Regions from separate parts of the Cryobacterium sp. TMT2-15-1 genome, predicted to be linked through region 2. Evidence: riboswitches for the same ligand, from Rfam matches in the RefSeq annotation. Region 2 holds a riboswitch; the other holds the start of a gene.
What was found. Region 2 has a riboswitch for thiamine pyrophosphate ahead of E3O62_RS00410 (MFS transporter). Riboswitches for the same ligand answer to the same signal wherever they lie in the genome.
Positions count from the first base shown of each region.

Region 1: linked by a shared signal. The riboswitch ahead of E3O62_RS05980 (ECF transporter S component) and the one ahead of E3O62_RS00410 (MFS transporter) in region 2 are both predicted to bind thiamine pyrophosphate.

Region 1 is NZ_SOGD01000026.1:22,635-32,793, reverse strand. It holds gene E3O62_RS05995 (DNA polymerase IV) at 1-747, shown strand, start outside; gene E3O62_RS05990 (hypothetical protein) at 817-1,149, shown strand; gene nhaA (Na+/H+ antiporter NhaA) at 1,469-2,842, opposite strand; TPP riboswitch at 3,203-3,312, shown strand; gene E3O62_RS05980 (ECF transporter S component) at 3,350-3,982, shown strand; gene E3O62_RS05975 (ABC transporter ATP-binding protein) at 3,993-5,516, shown strand; gene E3O62_RS05970 (energy-coupling factor transporter transmembrane protein EcfT) at 5,513-6,295, shown strand; gene E3O62_RS05965 (ATP-binding protein) at 6,282-6,905, shown strand; gene E3O62_RS05960 (hypothetical protein) at 6,933-7,193, shown strand; gene E3O62_RS05955 (D-alanyl-D-alanine carboxypeptidase family protein) at 7,253-8,554, opposite strand; gene E3O62_RS05950 (metallopeptidase family protein) at 8,578-8,928, opposite strand; gene E3O62_RS05945 (ABC transporter substrate-binding protein) at 8,971-9,855, opposite strand; tRNA gene E3O62_RS05940 (tRNA-His) at 10,016-10,091, opposite strand; gene orn (oligoribonuclease) at 10,134-10,159, opposite strand, start outside.
Region 2 is NZ_SOGD01000004.1:6,143-16,301, forward strand. It holds gene E3O62_RS00365 (MFS transporter) at 1-938, shown strand, start outside; gene E3O62_RS00370 (hypothetical protein) at 935-1,456, opposite strand; gene dcd (dCTP deaminase) at 1,500-2,111, opposite strand; tRNA gene E3O62_RS00380 (tRNA-Gly) at 2,184-2,254, shown strand; gene E3O62_RS17285 (transposase) at 2,860-3,234, opposite strand; partial or broken gene E3O62_RS00390 (LLM class flavin-dependent oxidoreductase) at 3,245-3,418, shown strand; gene E3O62_RS00395 (ABC transporter ATP-binding protein) at 3,415-4,209, opposite strand; gene E3O62_RS00400 (ABC transporter permease) at 4,202-5,014, opposite strand; gene E3O62_RS00405 (ABC transporter substrate-binding protein) at 5,004-6,065, opposite strand; TPP riboswitch at 6,105-6,214, opposite strand; TPP riboswitch at 6,452-6,559, shown strand; gene E3O62_RS00410 (MFS transporter) at 6,618-7,892, shown strand; gene thiD (bifunctional hydroxymethylpyrimidine kinase/phosphomethylpyrimidine kinase) at 7,843-8,703, opposite strand; gene thiE (thiamine phosphate synthase) at 8,700-9,362, opposite strand; gene thiM (hydroxyethylthiazole kinase) at 9,359-10,159, opposite strand.

The DNA of each region.
Region 1 (10,159 bases), on a different contig from region 2:
GGTGCGGCGAGCACGAAGTTCGTCGCCAAGATGGCGTCGGGCCGGGCGAAACCCGACGGCCTGCTCGTGATTCCCGCCGAAGAGACCCTCGCATTCCTGCATCCGTTGCCCGTCGGCACCTTGTGGGGGGTCGGCGCCACGACCGAACAGGCGCTGCTCGGGCAGGGCCTGCGTGAGATCGGTGACCTCGCCCGCACCCCGCTCGCGGTGCTGCAGAAGTGCGTGGGCGACGCGTCGGGCCGCAAGCTGCACGAGCTGGCCTGGGGGAGGGACCCTCGGGTGGTCACGGTGGAGCACGCGGAGAAAAGCGTCGGCCACGAGGTCACCTTCGAATACGACGTGACGGATGTCGCCCGACTCCGGAGCGAACTGCTGCGGCAGTCCGTTGCGGTGGCTGCCCGGCTGCGCCGCGCGGGCCTCGTGGGCCGCTGCGTGGTGCTCAAGGTGCGCTACACAGACTTCAGCACCGTCACCCGTTCCCGCACCCTGTCGGAACCGACCAGCGTCGGACGCCGGATCTACGAGGAGGTGGCTGCCAGCTTCGAGGCTCTGGCGGTCTCCGGCATCCGGGTGCGCCTCATCGGCGTGCGCGTTGAGCAGCTCAGCGATGGCGACGGCACTGGCGCCGGCCTCTGGGACCCCGACGACGACTGGCGGGGAGCCGAACGGGCCGTGGACTCGGTCACCGCACGGTTCGGGCGCGGCACGGTGCGCCCGGCGTCGCTACTGTATCCGGACACACCCTGACCAGGCCCCCACTGACCAGGCCCCCACTGATCAGGCAACCGCAAACCAGACAGGGAGTAGCCTGAATCCATGACTAGCCTTCCAGAGAAGCTCGCAGATATCTCTCGTACCGCCGGCGTCAGGTCGGCCTACGGTGATCCGGTCCAGGTGGACGGCGTCACCCTGATTCCCGTTGCTCTCGTGTACTACGGCTTCGGCGGTGGCGAGGGTGACTCCGCCGCCACCGGCAGCGGGTCCGGCGGCGGGGGCGGCGGGGCATCCCTGCCGATCGGCGCCTACGTCAAATCGGGCACGACGGTGCGCTTCGAGCCCAACGTCATCTCGTTGCTCGCGGTCGGCATTCCGTTCCTCTGGGTGGCCGGCAAGGCGATCTCCCGCGTCGTCCGCGCCCTCAAACGCTAGCAGCGAAGGTGCCCAGCCGCCCGGTCGCCCAGCCACCCCGGCTGAGGATGTCGGGCTGCTGATTGCGCTTCGACGCGGTGGATGAATGTGCGCTCTCACCGCCGCGTCCTTCGAGTCCGAGGATCTGCGGCACATCCGTCCCGAACGAATTCGACGGCGATTGTGCCCTGAACAGTGCGCAGGGGTTGGGGCTCGAAAACGGGTGTTGACCGAAGAATCTCCGTCGAATTGGTGCGGCGCCGGGCACGCCGTTCCGCCTGTGACGGCCAGCATTTACTCCAACTGAGGGAGTCGGGCGGCTGGCTGCGCTCCGGCCCTGTCAGTGCCCGCCGAACCGCTCGTCGCGAGCCGGATCGGTCTCGAACACGTCGGGGACGCCGTCGTTGTCGGCGTCGAGCGCCTCCTTGTCGGCGATGCGCCCGTAGTGCCGGTTGCGGCTGCGCAGCACCACCGTCGCCAGTAGTGCCGCCAGCAGCGACCCGGTCAGGATAGCTACCTTGGCGTGGTCGTCGTGCGGGCTACCCTGCCCGAAAGCCAGCTCGCTGATCAGCAGCGACACCGTGAAGCCGACACCGGCGAGCATGGCGACGCCGATCACATCCACCCAGGCCAGGTCCGGGTCGAGGGCGCCCCGGGTGGTCTTGGTGACCAGCCAGGTGGCGAGCATGATGCCTGCTGGCTTGCCCACCACCAGGGCGACGACGATTCCGATCGCGACCGGGTCGGTGAGGGCTGTGGTCAGGCCCGACACGCCGCCGATCGTGACCCCGGCGGAGAAGAACGCGAACACCGGCACGGCGAAACCGGCCGAGAGCGGGCGCATGCGGTGCTCGAGGTTCTGCGCCAGGCCCGGGCCGGCGTCGGGTCCGCCGCCACGTCGGCTGCGCAGCACGGGCACGGCGAAGCCGAGCAGCACTCCGGCCACCGTGGCGTGGATGCCGGAGCCGTGCACGAGAACCCAGGTGGCGATGCCGAGCGGCAGCAGAACGGCGCCCGCGGCCCACGTGGTGGTGCCGAACAGGTAGGAGTACTTACGCGCCAGAAAGGCGAAGAGGCCCAGCGGCACGATGGCGAGCAGCAACAGAACAGGCTGGAGGTCGCCGGAATAGAAGAAGGCGATGATGGCGATGGCGAGCAGGTCGTCGACCACGGCCAGGGTCAGCAGGAAGATGCGCAGGGCGCTGGGCAGTTTGGAGCCGATCACGGCGAGCACGGCCACGGCGAAGGCGATGTCGGTGGCGGTGGGGATGGCCCAGCCTCGTAACATTTCCGGCCCCGAGCTGAACGCGATTGCGGTGAAGATCACAGCCGGCACGATGACGCCGCCGACGGCCGCGGCGACCGGGACGACCGCGCGGCTGAAGGTGCGCAGATCGCCGGCGACGAACTCACGTTTGAGTTCGAGGCCGGCAATGAAGAAGAAGATCGCCAGGAGTCCGTCGGCGGCCCACGCGCCGAGGCTCAGATTGAGGTGCCACGGCTCGTAGCCGATCTTAAAGTCCCGCACGGAGAAGTAGAAATCGGAGGCCCCGGTGTTGGCCAGGATCAGCGCGAGAACCGTCGCCACCAGCAGGAGAGCGCCGCCCACGGTCTCTTTGCGCAGGATCGTCGAGACGTGCAAATACTCGGGATAGCTGCTGCGGCGAAAGACGTTCAGTCTCGGGGTGGGCGGAAGTGGTGGTGGTTTCGGCATGGACAGGCCTCAGTCAATCGGGATTTTGTGGCACACGAACAAAGCTGTCGACCAGACTTCCCGACTCACCACTTCGAGCGTACCGCGTTCGGGCGCTCATCGCCGCCCGCGTCAGCTACGCCACCAGCGGCCCAGCCGCTGGCGGGAGCCCGGCCCTTCCCGCCAGCTCCGGGGGATATGCCAGGGACCGCGCACGGGTAGCCCGCGTCGCATCCGTCGTCGCCGCAAAATGAAGTGGCGCAGCAACAGCAGCAACAGCCCGGCGAGGATGAGGGGAACGGTGAACGTCATTCGCGCCCGACAGTGATTCGGGGGCGAGGCGAGGACTCCATCCCGCGAGTCTAGGCCGAGGTCTATACTGAATTCGAACACGGGAGTCCGGTCAACCGGGCTGAGAGGAAGCTTCTGAAGCTTCGACCGTCGAACCTGATCTGGATCATGCCAGCGCAGGGAGGCAGATTATCTCGTTCCCGTGCCCTGGAACCATCTACGGAAAGGGCACGACCAGTGCACGCTACAACAACCCTTCTCACCCCCACCACATCCCACCAGCCGCGTAACTTCCGGTGGCGGGTCGTCGACATCGTCATCGCCAGTGTCATCGGCGTGGCCAGCGGGCTCATCTTCGTCGTCTGGAACCAGGCGTACAACCCGCTCAGCGGCCTGCTCACCCCGCTGCTGCCGGGCCTGCAGGCGCTCCTGGGCGGCGGATGGCTGTTCGCCGGCGTGCTCGGCGGCCTCATCATCCGCAAACCCGGCGCCGCGCTCTACACCGAGCTGCTGGCGGCGGTCGTGTCGACTCTGGTCGGCGGCACCGCCTGGGGAGCCACCATCCTGGTCTCCGGCCTGGTGCAGGGTCTCGGCGCGGAGCTGGTCTTCGCGCTGTTCTTCTACGCCAACTACCGCCTCGTCGTGGCCCTGCTCGCCGGCGCGGGTGCCGGCCTTGCCCTCGCCGTCAACGACCTGTTGCTCTGGTACCCCGGATCGGCCGTTCCCTTCATCACCATCTACACCGCCTCCTCGATCGTCTCCGGCATTGTCGTGGCCGGACTGCTGTCCTGGCTGGCCATGCGTGGCCTCGCCCGCACCGGGGCACTGTCGCGGTTCGCCGCCGGGCGATCGAACCGCACCCAGGTCTAGGGGGACGGCGATGACACCGGCAGCAGCGGCATCCGTCTCGGGAGCGTCCGTCGTGGCCCGCGGCTGGGGATGGCGGCATGCCGGGCGGCGGGGCTGGGCCGTCAACGGCCTCGACCTGAGAATCGAGCCGGGCGAGCGCGTGCTGCTGCTCGGCGCCTCCGGGGCCGGCAAATCCACTCTGCTGCACGCCCTCGCCGGGGTTCTCGGCGGCGACGAGGAGGGCGAGCAGCGCGGTCAGCTGCTTGTGAACGGCGCCGAGCCGACCGCAGCGCGCGGCCAGGCCGGGCTGCTGCTGCAGGACCCTGACTCCCAGGTGATCCTGGCGCGGGTGGGCGACGACGTCGCCTTCGGCTGCGAGAACCTGGGGGTGCCCCGCGAAGAGATCTGGCGCCGGGTGAGCGACGCCCTGGACATGGTCGGCCTGAACCTGCCGCTCAGCCATCCGACGTCGTCGCTGTCGGGTGGACAGAAGCAGCGCCTCGCCCTCGCTGGGGTGCTGGCGATGCGGCCGGGGCTGCTGCTGCTCGACGAACCCACAGCGAATCTCGACCCTGGAGGCGTGCTGGATGTGCGCGATTCCGTTGCCCGCGTGCTCGAGAGCTCCGCGGCGACGTTCATCGTGATCGAACATCGGGTCGCCGTCTGGCAGAACCTTGTGAACCGGGTGATCGTGCTCGACGCGGCCGGGGGAGTGCTGGCCGACGGCCATCCCGACGACGTGCTGACCAGGCAGGGGGAACGGCTCGCGGCCGCGGGTGTCTGGGTGCCCGGGCGGGGCAACGGCCTGACTGCATCGCGGCGCGAGACCAGCTCGGCGTCGGCGCCCGGCTCGGTCCCTCTGCTCCGCACGCCCGGCCTCGCGGTCGCGCGCACGCGCGCCGACGTGCTCGCCCGGGACATCGACCTCACGGTGCACGCCGGCACCGCTCTGGCAGTCACCGGACCGAACGGCGCCGGCAAATCGACCCTGATGCTCACCCTCGCCGGCCTGCTGAAACCGGCCGGGGGAGCGGTTCTCGCGAGCCCGGAGCTCGCCGGCGGGGCCGACGAGGAACCGATCCGCTGGAAGTCCCGCCAGCTGCTCACCCGCATCGGCACCGTGTTCCAGAGCCCGGAGCACCAGTTCGTGGCCGCCACCGTGCGGGCCGAACTCGCCGTGGGGCCGCGCGCCCTCAAACGGCCGGAGGCGAACATCAATGCCCGGGTCGACGAGGTGCTGCAGCGCCTGCGCCTGGACCACCTGGCCGAGGCGAACCCGTTCACCCTCTCCGGCGGAGAGAAACGTCGGCTGTCGGTGGGCACCGTGCTGGCCACCCAGCCACGACTGCTCATGCTCGACGAGCCCACCTTCGGCCAGGACCTGCGCACCTGGCGGGAGATCGTGGCCCTGCTCGACGAACTCCTGCGGGAGGGCACCGCGGTGGTCGCCGTCTCGCACGACACCGACTTCGTGGTCGCCCTGGCTGACCGGGAGTACCATCTGGCCGGGCGGGCCGGCCGCAGCGTCACGCCGCGGGCGGCGGTGTCCCGGTGAGCGTGCTGACGCCTGCCCGGGGAACCCAGGCCATCTTCCGGATCAACCCGGTCGCGAAGCTGGCCGCCGCGCTGCTGCTGGCGGGCGTGCTCATCCTCACCATCGACTGGGTCTCCGCAGTCGTCGCCCTCGCCTGCGAGTTCGTGCTCTTCTTCTGGGCCGGGCTGTCCCTGAAGGCCTTCGCGGTGCGCACCCTGCCGGTCTGGATCGCCGCCCCCACCGCCGGCGTCACCACCCTGCTCTACGGGCAGGCGGCCGGGGCGGTCTATTGGTCTTTCGGGCTGGTGAACGTGACCGAGGGATCACTCGAGCTGGCCATCGCCACGACCCTGCGCATCCTCGCCATCGGACTGCCGTCGGTCGTGCTCTTCGTGACCGTCGACCCCACCGACCTGGCCGACGGCCTCGGCCAAGTCGTGAAACTGCCGGCCCGCTTCGTGCTTGGCGGTCTGGCCGGGCTGCGCCTGGTCGGCCTGTTCCTCGAGGACTGGCGCGCCCTCGAACTGGCCCGGCGGGCCCGCGGCATCGCGGACCGCGGCGTCCTGCGCCGGCTGCTCAGCCAGGCCTTCGCCCTGCTGGTGCTGTCGATCCGGCGCGGCAGCAAACTCGCGACGGCGATGGAGGCCCGCGGGTTCGGCGCCTCGGTGCGGCGCACCTGGGCCCGCCCTTCCAGCTTCCGGGGGCGCGAGGTGGCCCTGGTCGGCATCGGTCTGGCCGTGGCCCTGCTCTCGGTGAGCGTCTCCGTGGCGACGGGAAGCTGGAACTTTGTCCTCACCTGATCTGCCCACGGCCGCCCTCGAACCGGCCGCCCCCGATCCGGTCGGTGACCGACGGATGCTGCTGGCCCCCGTGCTCCGCGACCTTGCCGCCGCCGGGGTGGCGCCCGTCGTTCTCATCGACGGGCCGAGCGGCGCCGGCAAGAGCACCCTCGCCGACGCGCTCGTCGTCGCCTGGCCGGGACCGCTCCGGCCCACCCTGGTGCGGCTGGACGACATCTACCCCGGCTGGCAGGGGCTGGACGCCGCCGTCACGCACCTGCGCGAACAGGTGCTCGCCCCGAGAAGACTGGGCCGGCCCGCCGCCTGGCGGCGCTATGACTGGGAGCGGCGCGAGTTGGCAGAATGGCACCCGGTCGACCCGGCCCGCCCGCTGATCGTGGAGGGCTGCGGAACCCTGGCGGCCGCCCACGCGCCACTCAGCGACATCCGGGTCTGGCTGGCCGCCGACGACCGCATCCGCAAGCAGCGGGCCCTCGCCCGGGACGGCGAACTGTTCCGGTCGCACTGGGACCAGTGGGAAGCGGGCTGGGACGCTTACCGAGAGCGGGAGGCGCCCGAGCGGCAGGCGACGATCCGGCTGGCCGGGACCCCGGACATCCGTCGCCCGTAAGTCGGTGCCCGGGACTAGGTTGGAGGTATGGCTGATCAAGGTGCTGAAAATGTCGTTTACACCGCGGAATTCATTGACGGTCCCCTCGCGGGCCAGGTCGACACCCGGGTGCTGATCCAGGGCAAACATGACGTCCGGGTCAGCATGATGGCCGCCGTCGAGGGGGTCGAAACGCTGTTCTGGTACGACGAGGAGGACGTGCGCGATGTGCAGGGCCGCGTGCACGTGCGCTACCGGTTCGACGCGGGCGAGAGCGACCCGTTCCTGCCGACCGGCGAGCGCGAGTAGCCGCTGACCAGAAATCCGTTGACCAGTAGCCGGCGGCCGGTCGCGGCAGTCTTTCGCAGCTAGCGGTCCACGGCGATCAGCGCCGAGATCATCGGCACGGGGTGCAGGAGCCGCCAACCGAGGCCCGGCGCGCTGATCGTGCGGTCGAGCACCAGCGTCGACGTCACCTCGGTGCCCCCGGTCTCCACCGTGACCCGGCCGACGGTCTTGCCCGCCCGGCCGGTCGACACCGTCTCCAGGATCACCTCCGCGTCGCCCGGCGCCTGGGCCAGCCAGCCGTACGTCGTCGTGGCCGTGCGCACGGTTCCGGAGGCCTCGGCCCCCCACGGTGTGCTGAACTCCACGTAGGCGTCACCCTGGGCGAGGGTTGGCAGCTCGCGTACCCCGGCGCGGGCGCTCTCCATCAGGACGGTGACGTCACTGGTCAGGGTGTCGTAATCGGGTTCGCCGAGCAGGGCACCGGCAAAGGTGTAGGTCGAGTCCGGGCCCTGCACCTGACCGGTGAAGAGAAAACAGACGCCCGCCCCGTCCGTGTAGCTGCGGGTGATGCCGGTGACGCCCTCCTCGGCCAGGAACGCCGTGGTGTTGTCCACGCCGCGCTGGCCCACCAGGGCGGAGGCCGGCTGGGAGAGGATGGCACCGATCACCGGGTCGGCGGCGGCCAGGCCGGCCAGCCGGGCAAGGTCGGTGGCCGTTCCGACGCTTCCGTCGTTGAGCCCGGTGGCGTCGGCGACACGAGTGCCGTCGAGGCCCTGCTTGCCCAGCCAGGCGTTGGCGGCGGCGCTGTAGGCGTCGAGGGAGCCGAAGGCCCAACGCGCCAGCGTGTCGGCGTGATTGTTGCTGGAGCCGAGGATCATCGCCTGGAGCAGCTCGGTCTCGGTCCACAGTTCGCCCGGGAAGACCACGACGGTGCGAGCTCCGGAATTGCCGTAGTCGATGTAGTCCTGGTAATCCGCGGCCGTGATCGGGATCTGAGGCCCCGTCTCACCAAGGGTCAGCGGTTTCGCGTCGAGCACGACCAGGGCGGTCACGATCTTCGTCGCCGCGGCCATCGGCAGCGGTTCGGCCGTGCCGGCCACGGCGAGAGGCAGGGTGGTGGCGAGAGCGTCGGCGTCCAGCGCCGTCGTCTCCGGGAAGGCCGGATCGGGTGTGACCGTGGCCAGGCCGATGACGGCGCTGCCGCCGGTGGCCGGCAGCGCGGGCGGGAACGGAACCGACTCGCCGGCCGCCGGCGTGACCAGCGTGGCGGTGGCCTCAGGCAACGGCCCCAGTAGGGTGGCCGGCCCGTAGACGCCGACGGACAGGATGACGAGGGCGCCGACCGTGGCGCCGATGACGCGGGCAGGCCGGGATCTACTCATGACGCAAGGCTAACGGTGGTTGGTCATCCCCAGCCGAGGTCGTGCAGCCTGTCGTCGTCGATGCCGTAGAAATGGGCGATCTCATGCACCAGAGTGATGTGCACCTGGTCGCGCAACTCCTCGAGATCCGCGCAGAGCTCCAGCAACGGCTCCCGGTAGAGCACGATCCGGTCCGGCATCTCACCGAAGCCGTACTGCCCGCGCTCGGTCAGGGCAACCCCGTCATAGAGCCCGAGGGTGTCCATCGTGCCGTCTTCGGGTCGGTCCTCGACCACGAAGATCACGTTGTCCAGGCCGTCGACCATGTCGTCGGGCAGGAGGTCGAGCTCGTCGACGACGAGACGCTCGAACTCCTCGTGAGTCAGCTGCGGCATCCGTTCAGCCTCTCACATTCGTTCAGCCTCTCAGGGAGCCGGTCAGCCGTTGATCGTGATGGTGCTCAGGCCGCCGTCGGTGACGCCCCAGGTCTTGAGGATCTCGCCGTAGGAGCCGTCGTCGACCATGGACTGCAGGGCAGCCTGCACGGCCGCTGCCATCCCGGAGTTCTTCGCCACGGCCATGCCGTAAGGTGACTCGTCGAAGGAGGTGCCGGCCTTCTGCAGCTTGCCCGCGGTCTGCTGGATCGCGTAGAGGGTGACCGGGGAGTCTGCGCTGAAGGCATCGGCCTGGCCGAGCACAGTGGCGTTCGTGGCTAGGTCCTGGGTGTCGAACTTGAGCTTGTCGATCGGGGGCTTTCCGGCGGCGACGCAGGCGGCGCTCTTGGCCGGGATTTCGTCGGTGTCCTCGTAGGTGGTGGACTGCACGGCGATCTTCAGGCCGCAGGCGTCGTCGGGGTCGACGGTGGTGCCGGTGGCGGAGGCCCACTGGATGCCGGCCGTGTAGTAGTTGACGAAGTCGACCTGCTCCTGGCGCTTCAGGTTGACGGTGAAGGACGAGTTTCCCAGGTCCATCTCGCCGCCGATGATGCTCGGGATGATGGTGTCGAAATTCGCGACCTTGTAGTCGGCGGTCAGACCCAACTTCGCGGCAACCGCGGCGCCGAGTTCGACTCCCCAGCCGATCGGGTTGCCGGAATCGTCCTTGAACTCGTTGGGGGAGTAATTCGGGCTCGTTCCGATCACGAGCGTGTCGGAGGCGCGGACCTTCTCCGGGAGCAGCGCCGAGGCGGCGGCATCTTCGGTCACGGTCTTGGCGGGCGCGGTGGCGTCGGCTCCGGGAACCGGCACAGTGTTGTCGACGCAGCCGGTGAGCAGGAGGGCGGCCACCGCAGCGACGGCGGGGAGGGCGAAACGAGCACGCATGGAGAGATCCCTTTCAGCTGTCCCGGACGCCGTTGGACCGCGGGGAGGCCGAGGCGAGGACACCATTTCGGTGCGGCGTTTCGATGCCGGAAATGCGAACGCGCGGCCGAATCCGAGGGCCCGGTCGCGCGTTCGATGAACTGTTTCTGCGTGTTTCAATTGGGGTGAGTAACGGGGCTTGAACCCGCGGCCTTCCGGACCACAACCGGATGCTCTACCAGCTGAGCTATACCCACCATGCGCTGCTTTCTCACAGAGAAGGCAACTTGACAAGTGTATTACATGTTCGCAGCGAAAATGTTCA
Region 2 (10,159 bases):
GCAACGTCTTCTTCGAGTTCGCCAGCGTCAACTACAACGCCATGCTGTCCCAGGTCTCGACCGCGCGCACCATCGGCAGGGTCAGCGGTTTCGGTTGGGGCATGGGCTACATCGGCGGCATCGTGCTGCTGCTCATCGTGTACTTCGGTTTCATCAGCCCCGACGTGGGTCTGTTCGGGGTAACCAGCGAGTACGGCCTTTCGGTGCGGGTCACGATGCTCATCGCGGCCGCCTGGTTCGGCCTGTTCGCCCTGCCGGTGCTGTTCTCGGTTCCCGAATACCGTTTTTCCGCCGCGGTGCGCCGGCCCCGGGTGAGCTTCCTCCGTTCCTACGTCGTGCTCGGGCAGGACATCGTTCGGCTCTGGAAGACCAGCCGCCAGACGGTGTACTTCCTGATCGCGAGCGCGATCTTCCGCGACGGCCTGGCCGGGGTTTTCACCTTCGGCGGGGTGCTCGCGGCATCCGTCTTCGGATTCTCACCCGGCGAGGTGATCATCTTCGCTATCGCCGCCAATGTCGTGGCGGGCGTGGCCACCGTCATCGCCGGCGCGCTTGACGACCGGGTCGGCGCAAAGCCGATCATCGTGACCGCCCTGATCGGCCTGATCGTGTTCGGCAGCATCGTGTTCCTGCTGCACGACGGCGGTCAGATCGTGTTCTGGACCGCCGGCCTCGCCCTGACGCTCTTCGTCGGGCCGGCCCAGTCGGCCAGCCGCACCTTTCTGGCACGCCTGATACCGGCCGGTCGGGAGGGCGAGGTCTTCGGGCTCTACGCCACGACGGGCCGCGCGGTGAGCTTTCTGGCGCCGACCATGTTCGCCCTGATGGTGACGATCTTCGGCGAAACCTATTGGGGCATCCTCGGGCTCATGCTGGTTTTGCTCGTGGGGCTGCTTCTCCTGCTGCCGGTGAAGGCCCGCCAGAACCAGATCGGCTAACGGATGCGGGTGGCCTCGTTGTGCTCGACCAGCACCCAGGTGGAACCCTCGTCGTTGGAGACCCAGCCCTCCCAGGCGTAGGCGTCAGGTGTGATTGAGACGAAGTTCCAGCGGATCGGGCGGCCGTCGGTGCCCGTGCCGTCCTGGCGCAGGCCGTTGCGGTGGGGGGTCGCCACGAGGTGACAGTACTCGCCGGATGCCGGGGCGAAATAGCTGACCCGCCACACGCCGGCGTAGGAATCATAGACTCGGACGGCCGTGGCGACGGTCGCGAAGCCGGTCGGGTGCGAGTCGCTCACGACGATCTCGACGTCTTGCACCGCACGCCCGTCGAGCACGAAGTCGACGATCCAGGTGAATTCGCGCCCGGTCCATTCGCCGGTCGTCTCGTCGAGGCGGGACCCGGTGGCGGCCCAGGCGCCGACCAGCTGGCCGAAGCGGCGCATCCGCCCCGGGTAGTCGGGTGTCGGTCCCGGCGCGACGAGCGCCTCGGCAAAGCTGGGCACGGATGTGGTCATGGGCCGATTTTACCGGGCGCGTGTTGCATGCGGGTGAACCGGGCTACTCGGCTACGGTGGTCGATCCCGTCGAGGCCTCCCGCACATCCGTGCAGTGGAAGTTCTGGAACGACCGCGACGCGGTCGGCCCGCGCTGACCCTGGTAGCGGGAGCTGTATGCGCTTGAGCCGTAGGGACGTTCGGCGGGCGAACTCAGCCGAAAGAAGCAGAGCTGACCGATCTTCATGCCGGGCCACAACTTGATCGGCAGTGTGGCGACGTTGCTCAACTCGAGCGTCACGTGGCCGGTGAAACCGGGATCGATGAAGCCGGCGGTCGAGTGGGTGAGCAGGCCGAGCCGGCCGAGCGAGCTCTTGCCCTCCAGCCGCGCGGCGACGTCGTCGGGCAGGCTGACCTTCTCGTACGTGGACCCGAGCACGAACTCACCGGGGTGCAGGATGAACGGTTCGCCCGCCGCGGTCTCGATCAACCGGGTCAGATCGGGCTGGTCTTCGGCCGGATCGATATAGGGGTACTTGTGGTTGTCGAAGAGGCGGAAGAATCCGTCGAGTCGCACGTCGATGCTCGACGGCTGGATCATGTCGGCCTGGTACGGCTCCAGACGGATTCGTTCCGCGTTGACTTCAGCCTTGATATCGCGATCCGAGAGCAGCACGGGTCCAGCCTAACGGCGCGGACTTGATATGCTGGCACGGTTCCGGTGCGGGCTTGCCTGCGCGACGGACGTGCGGATGTAGTTCAATGGTAGAACTTCAGCTTCCCAAGCTGATAGCGCGGGTTCGATTCCCGTCATCCGCTCACTTGTCAGCTTTCCCGGTGTGAGTTCTCAAATAAAGCCGGATTTGTCTCACTGAAGTTTGGACTGAGCTTCGGGAACATCGTTCCACTTCGCCAGCAATCTCGAAGGGGCTGGCGTTCGCCTGCGTGTTCGGGCCCGATCGGACACCTGAGCGAATCTCGGACAGGCCATCCACACGGTCGACTGCTGTCCACTCGGCCGTGATGGGCGATTGCTGAATATTTGACACCTTGACCACCCCTTCGTTCACTTGCGCGCCGGGGATCGTTCGTGCCGCAGCGCCAGCAGTCGTGAGGCATCGGTCATTGATGACTCCTCCAAGGCGCATTGCGAAAACTGGCCATCTACTGCACCTGACATGCAGGAGATAGCTGACAAAAAGAAGGCAGCAGCGACTTGGAGCGTGTGTCAGTAACGCCTATTCGCAGTTGATGCGACGAGATTCGGGCCGATTTTGCCGCAGCGGGCGGGGCGTTGCTGTGGCGGTCGTCGTGGACTTCGGGGTCTGCCTTGTTCTCGTGCCGACTGAAAATAGGGCCAGTGCCGCGTTGGCGGCAGTAGGTCGAGGCCGCTGGCGCCCGGCAGGGCGGTTCTGCCCTGGTCCTTAGGTTGCCGGGCGGGCTGTCAGTGCGGCTTGCGTGGCGAGAAGAGCCTTGGTGTGCACGGTGTGCAGCTTCATCAGGTTGTGGCAGGCAGCGATCAGGTCCCGCTCGTGGCCTGCTTGCTCCAACCCGCGTAGCAGAACGAATTTTCCTTGTCGGGTGTGGATCTGACCGAACACGGGCTCCATGATTGCCTTCCGCCGCGCATAGGCCGCGCGGCCCTTCTTGGGTGTTTCAGAAACCCAGGAATGGTTTTCATGAAATCCAAGTGGGGTTACGTCCCTGTGCGTGGTGTGGTTTCCGGCTTCTGAGTGTTGCTTCGTCAACGTGAAGAGCCACCGTGGGATGGTCAGTGAGTACCGACTAAAGCAACTCACAAAGGACAGTGCCGCGGACGGCTTCAATGTGATGCCGCCGCTGCTGCCGGAATCATTGGATGAGTTCGTGGACCGGGTGATCCCTGTGTTGCAGCGGCGCGGTCTGTTCCGCACCTGCTACACCGCGGATACCTTGCGTGGGCACCTGGGGCTGGAACGCCCCACGATTGGCGCTGCGGTTTAGGGTCCTCTGGGCGGGAGAGTTTCCTCGTGCAGGGTCGCCAGGAGCGTGCGTTCGTATCCGGCGAACTCTGCCGAGGTGGTCATCGACACCTCGCGCGGCCGGGGCAGGTCGATGGTCAGGTTCAGCCGCACAGATGCCGGCCGCGCGCTGAGAACGACCACTCGGTCGGCGAGGTAAATCGCCTCACGGATGTCGTGGGTGATCAGCACCGCAGTCCAGGCGTTCTGAGACCACACCCCCTGCAACCAGGACTGCATGTCGGTGCGGGTGAGAGAGTCCAGGGCCCCGAACGGCTCGTCCAGCAACAGGACATCTCTGCCCTGCACCACGGTGCGCAGCAAGGCCGCGCGCTGGCGCATGCCCCCGGAGAGTTCGTAAGGATGTGCATCTTCAAAACCGGACAGGCCGAAGGCCGCGAAAAGACTGCCCGCCCGTGCTCGGGCAGTCTTCTTGGTTTCCCCCGCAACCTCGAGGCCGAGGGAAGTGTTCTCCAGAATGCTGCGCCACGGGAACAACAAATCCTTCTGCGGCATGTATGCGAAGTGTTTGTGTTGACCGGTGACGACATCCCCGTCGACCAAGACCTCGCCGGAATTGGCCGTCTCCAGGCCGGCCATGATGTTGAACATGGTGCTCTTCCCGCATCCGCTAGGACCGATCATGGCAACGAATTCGCCGGGCTGCGCCGAGAAGGCGATGTCGTCGAGAACCGACCTCACCTGCCCGCGGCCGAGCGGAAAAGACTTACCTATTCCGCGCAGTTCGATCTTCGGGGGAGTCGCCTCAGCCATGCCAGCTCCTGCGTTCCTTCGAATGCCAAGGGATGATTGCCCGTTCGGCGACGTAGGTCAACAGGAACAGGCACACGCTCACGAGCGCGGTCACCGCAACGGCAGCCAACACAAGATCGGTGCGAAACGAGCTCTTCATCATCGCCATATAAATGCCCAGGCCCCGCTCGGCGCCGACGTACTCGGCAAAAATGGCACCGGTGACGGCGTAGGCGATTCCGATTCGAAGGGCGGTGAAGAACGAGGGAAGCGCCGACGGAAGACGCACATACACGAACTGCTTCCACCGGTTGGCCCCCATGCTGCGCAGCAGATTGATCGCTTCTCGATCGGTGCGGTTGAAGCCGTCAATCAGACCGACCGTGACTGGAAAGAATGTCACCAGGGCGATGACGATGATTTTGGGCAGCATACCGAATCCGAACCAGATGACTATCAGCGGCGCGATCGCAATGATAGGTATGGCTTGGGATGCCACCAGCAGTGGCACCAGTGCTCGCCGCAGCCATGGCGAAAAATCGATCAGGATCGCCAGCGTCCAAGCGACGGTCAGAGAGACGGCGAAGCCGAGAAACGTCTCCTGCAGGGTGGGGAGCGTATTGTCCCAGATCGTGGTGCGGGCCTCCCAGCCCTGCTGAAGAATGCGCTGCGGGGAGGGCAGGATCGCAGGCTGCACTCCGCCTGCCATCACCGCCACCTGCCAGGTGATCACGAAGGCGACGAGGATCGCGGCGGGAGGCGCTAGCGCCGAGAATGCCGTCGTGCGGGGCGCTGTAGCCCGCTTCACGGTGATGCTACTTTTCACTGAGGTAGTGCTCGGTGAACAGTGTTGATGTGTCCAGCGCCGTGGTGAGTGGTTTGCCGTCTTCGTCGGCCAAGAGGCCGGCACGGTAGAGGAAATCGGCCAGCTGCTGCCAGGTCTCTGCCGTTTGGGTGCCAACTTTACCGTTGGCATCTTTGAGGTAGGAAGCACTCAGTTTTTTCTGGCTTTGGTAAACGAGTTCCGTGTTTTCGAAGACGCCGGGGTTGGCGTCGATCAAAATCTTCGCCGCGGCATCCGGACGATCGGCGGCGTACTGGTACCCCTTCTGCAGGGCCTGGACGAACTGAGCAGTGGCGGCAGGGTGTTTGGCAGTCCAAGCCCGGTTTGCCTCGACGATCACCGAGTACTGGTCCGGTAGGCCATAGTCGTGCAGAGCGAAGAACTTCATCGGGGTGCCACGAAGAGCGGCATCGATGCCCTCCCAGGTCGTGAATGCCGAGGTGAAATCAACTTTGCCGGCATAGAGGGCCTCATAGGCGGAGGTGCCCAGCGTGATTTTCCTGAACTCGCCCGTTCCGCCGTCGTTCTTGATGACATCCGCCGCCTCGGCGGGGAAGGTTGCGCTGGGGTCTGCCAGGCCGAGGGTCTTGCCGTCGAGGTCCTTCGGGCTGCGAATGTCGTCGCGGCTGGCCAGGACCCCGATCGCCGTCGCGTCGTGCTGCAGCACCGACATCACCGAGATGTTGCGCACACCCGATGCCGCCGCGAAGGTGGCCGTGTCCTGGAAGCTGATACCGAAGTCAGCTGAGCCGGCGTTGATGAGTGCGTCGGTGGATGACTGGTTGTATGGGAGCACCTTCACCTCAAGCCCCGCCTGCGTGAAGTAGCCCTTCTCAAGAGCGACATACAGTCCGGTGTGATTGGTATTCGGTGTCCAGTCCAAGGCGAAGGCCACCGGAGTCAACGCGGTTGACGAAGCGGTGCCAGTCGCCGAGCCTGAGGCGCAGCCACTTAGAACTGTCGCTGCGGCAAGAACGAGCGCACCTACCGTTATCCACGGCGAGGGCGTACTTTTGAGTAGGGATAGTTGCACTGTCGTGCCCTCCTTGATTGCAGGAATATCAGGGCACGGGATGTGAGAAAATTGCCTCCCTGCGCTGGCATGATCCAGATCAGGTTCGACGGTCGAAGATTGATAATCTTCCTCTCAGCCCGGCTCACCGGACTCCCGTGTTCAAGTCGAGTGTAACCAAGAAGCAGCCAAGCCTGGACGAACAACGTGCTGGTTCACACTCAATGCGTGCGTACCAAGTCATCGAACATCACCATTACGACTCCGCCAAGTTCACCGCCGAGGTCGCCGCCGGATCCCACTCTCGGCGCGCGCTTGCAGACAATTACAACCTGAAAAAAGGGCCAGAACATGGCCGAACGCAAACATGGCTAAACGCAGCCCCTGACACAGGGTGCTATGTTATTTTTCGTCTACACGGGAGCCCTTTTGCAGGGGCTGAGAGGAAGCTGAGGCAGCTTCGACCGTTGAACCTACCGGGTAATGCCGGCAAAGGAAGTGAAGTTGATGCGTTACGCCCACCCCAGCACCGCCTCTGCCCCCGCTCGACTGCCGCCGTCCGCACCGCCAGGCATGCGCCGCGCCATACGGGGCGGGATCCTCGGCAACTATGTGGACCAATTCGACATCTTCCTGCCCGTCATCGCCCTGACGCCGGCAGCGGCGCATCTCTTCGGGTCGGAAAACCTGGTCAGCAACGCCGGGCTGGTCTTTGTCGCGACGCTGATCGGGCGGCCGATAGGAGCAGCGATCTTCGGTCCGATCTCCGACCGCATCGGCCGCACGGCGACGACCAAGGTCGCACTCACCGGTGTGGCGCTGACGGCACTGCTGATCGCACTGGTTCCCAGCCACGCCGTGTTCGGTGGCGGATCGCTCTTGTTGATCCTGGCGCTGCGTTTTCTCGGCGGAATTTTTCTCGGCGGTGAATATACCTCGGCTGTTCCGTTGGCGATGGAATGGTCCGAGCCTGAACGGCGAGGGCTTGTCAGCGGGCTGATCATGTGGATGTCGCCCTGGGCCAACGCCACCATCGCCGGCCTGGTGTTCGTACTCCACGGCACGCTCGACGCCGCCAGCTACAACGTATGGGGCTGGCGCATCCCATTCCTGCTCGGCGCCGTGCTCGCTTTTGGAATGCTCGCCTATTATCGTGCCCGGGTTCAGGATTCCCCGACGTGGACCCACCCGCCACACCGCACGAACCCGCTGAAGGAAATTCTCATCGGCGAACACCGCCGAGCGCTGTGGCAGGTATTCATTCTGATGAGCGGCATGTGGTTGCTGACTTACATGGCCATCCCGGTGCTGACTGGGCAACTTGGCGTCGATGCTGACCTGGGCGCACAAACCATATCGTTCGCGATGATGTGCGGCACCGCCGCAAGCGCCGTCACCATGGCAGGTTGCGGGCACCTGTCGACGTTCACCGGCCGACGCGCTTTCTTCATCGGCTTCGGCCTGATCGCAGCGGTACTAGGGCCGGTAATCTTCCTGGCGATCTTCGCTGCCGCCGGCACCACGGTTCTGGTGCTGCTGGTCGTGGCACTGCAGATCGTCACGGTTTCCGGCTACGGCCCGGTCGGCGCCTACCTAGCCGAACGCTTCCCGACTGCCGTGCGCTCCAGCGGCTACGGGGTCGGTTACAGCCTTTCCATCGTCATTCCAGCCCTCTACCCGTACTATCTGCCGGCCCTGCAGAATGTGCTCGGCGACCACGGTGCCGTCGCGGCGCTGCTCGCACTGGCTGGAGTGCTCGTGCTAATCGGCGCGCTGGCCGGCCCCGAAACAGTGCGGGTCAGTCTTGGGTCGGCCCGCCTGCCCACAACCGATGAAAGTGGTGGATAGGACCACGCCCGGTACCGACCTCGAGTTCGTCGGCGTGTTCCAGACTCTCCTGCAACCAGGACTTGGTCATCGATAATGCGGCGCTCCAATCCCCGAGCCGGGCCTGCAATGTCGCCATCGCCGACGACATTGAACATCCGGTTCCGTGGGTATTGGTGGTGTCCACCCGATCGGCTGCAACCTCAATCATCTGCCGGCCGGCGGGAAGCTGTCCGGTGGCATCCACCAGCGCGTCCGGGCACACGGCACCCTCCAGATGGCCGCCCTTGACCAGCACAATGACGTTATGCGCCGCTGAGAGTCGCGTGCCCTGCTCGAGTGCGTGCGGCCAGGTCGAAGCGGTCGGCTCTCCCAACAGCACCCCTAATTCCGCCAGGTTCGGTGTGACCAAGTCGACCCGGCTGAGCAGCCGGATCATGGCGCTTTCTGCAGCCGGCTCGAGCAGCCGGTCGCCGCTGGTGGCAACCATCACCGGGTCAAACACCACCACCGGCGGTTTCACCTTCTCCAACCAATCATCGACGGCCTGAACGATCTCGGCATTGCCGAGCATCCCTATCTTGACCGCATCGATAGTGACGTCGTCGCTGACGGCATCGAGCTGCTCGCGAAGGAAGGCCACCGGCGGAATATGCACCGACCTCACCCCGTGGGTGTTCTGGGCAACCAGTGCGGTAACGACGGCCATCCCGTAGCCGCCCTGCGCGGCGATGCTCTTCAAGTCCGCCTGAATGCCGGCCCCACCGGTTGGATCAGTACCAGCGATGCTAAGAACTCGGGGTACTGTGTGCGCCAAGACGGTACGGATCATCGGTTCCACTCCTCCACAAATTCCTCGGCCACCCGTTTCGGGTCTGCCGCGGCACAGATCGCGGACACCACGGCAACACCTGCCGCCCGCGCCCGGCGCAGCTCGACCACGTCGTCCAGCATGACTCCGCCAATGGCCACGCAAGGCAGGCCTGCCACGGCGGCGACCCCGGCGAAACCGTCCACGCCGATCGGCGCCGGATGGTTCACCTTCGTGGCCGTCGCCCGGATCACACCAACACCCAGGTAGTCGACCGTTCTATCCGGCAGGAGAGCCACCTGGCGGACGTGATCGACAGTATTGGCGGTCAACCCGATGATCGCGTCGTCGCCGACGATCATCCTCACTGCCGTAACCGGAAGGTCGCTTTGGCCGACGTGGACACCATGCACGCGGGCACCCGCAGCGCGGGCAGCCAGAAACACGTCGATCCGGTCGTTGATGAGAATAGCGGCCCGGCCACCGACAGCCTCGGATATGCGCAACACGAGCTGATAGAAGTCGGCAGCGGACGCATCTTTCTCCCGTATCTGCACCGTTTGGATGCCGCCGGCTACCGCCGCCCGCACCGTCTCGACCACCCCGCGACTGGCACATATCGCCGTGTCGGTGACCAGATACACGCCTGGCGTGAAGGTCTCCCTACTGAACTCAGTCATGAAATCGCTATCGACGCCCGGATCGCGGACCCGTCAACGCTCGCCAATGCGTCAAGGAACGCGACGGCAAAACTGCCCGGACCGCCAGCGCCCACCGCCGCCCGTTCGGCCGCGATCGTATACACGGCCGTCGCGGCGGCAGTTGCAACAAGACGATCGTCGCCGACCGCGAGGAAAGCCGCGGTTACGGCGCCAAGCGCGCACCCTCCACCGGTGACTTGGGTGAGGTAGGGATGGCCGTTGCTCAGGCGGATGACATCGGTTCCGTTGGTGATCAAATCGGTGGCCCCAGAAATCGCGACGATGCAGCCGTACCGGTCGGCAAGTCGGACAGCGGCATCCAACGCCTGCTCCGCGGTATCGACCGAGTCCACCCCCCGGCCACCGTGGCCTAGGCCGGCCAGGGCAATCACTTCGGAGGCGTTGCCGCGGATTGCAGTGGGCGCATATGCCAGCAGATCGGCGGCCAGCCGGGTGCGCACCGAAAGGACGCCGACGGCCACCGGGTCGAGCACCCACGGCGTGCCGATCTCGTGCGCCGCCCGGGCCGCTTCCTGCATGCCTACACGTTGCTCCGCATGCGGAGTGCCCAAATTCACCAGCGTGGCCGAAGCAATACGGGCGAACTGGTCGGCCTCGATGGGGATATCGGTCATCGCCGGCGCAGCCCCGATCGCCAGCAACGCGTTAGCGGTGAAGTTCGTCACCACCGCGTTGGTCAGGCACTGCACCAGAGGTGTTCTTTCCCGCAACCGCGCCAGCAGCAGGCAAACATCATCCGCCGTGAAACGCCTCAT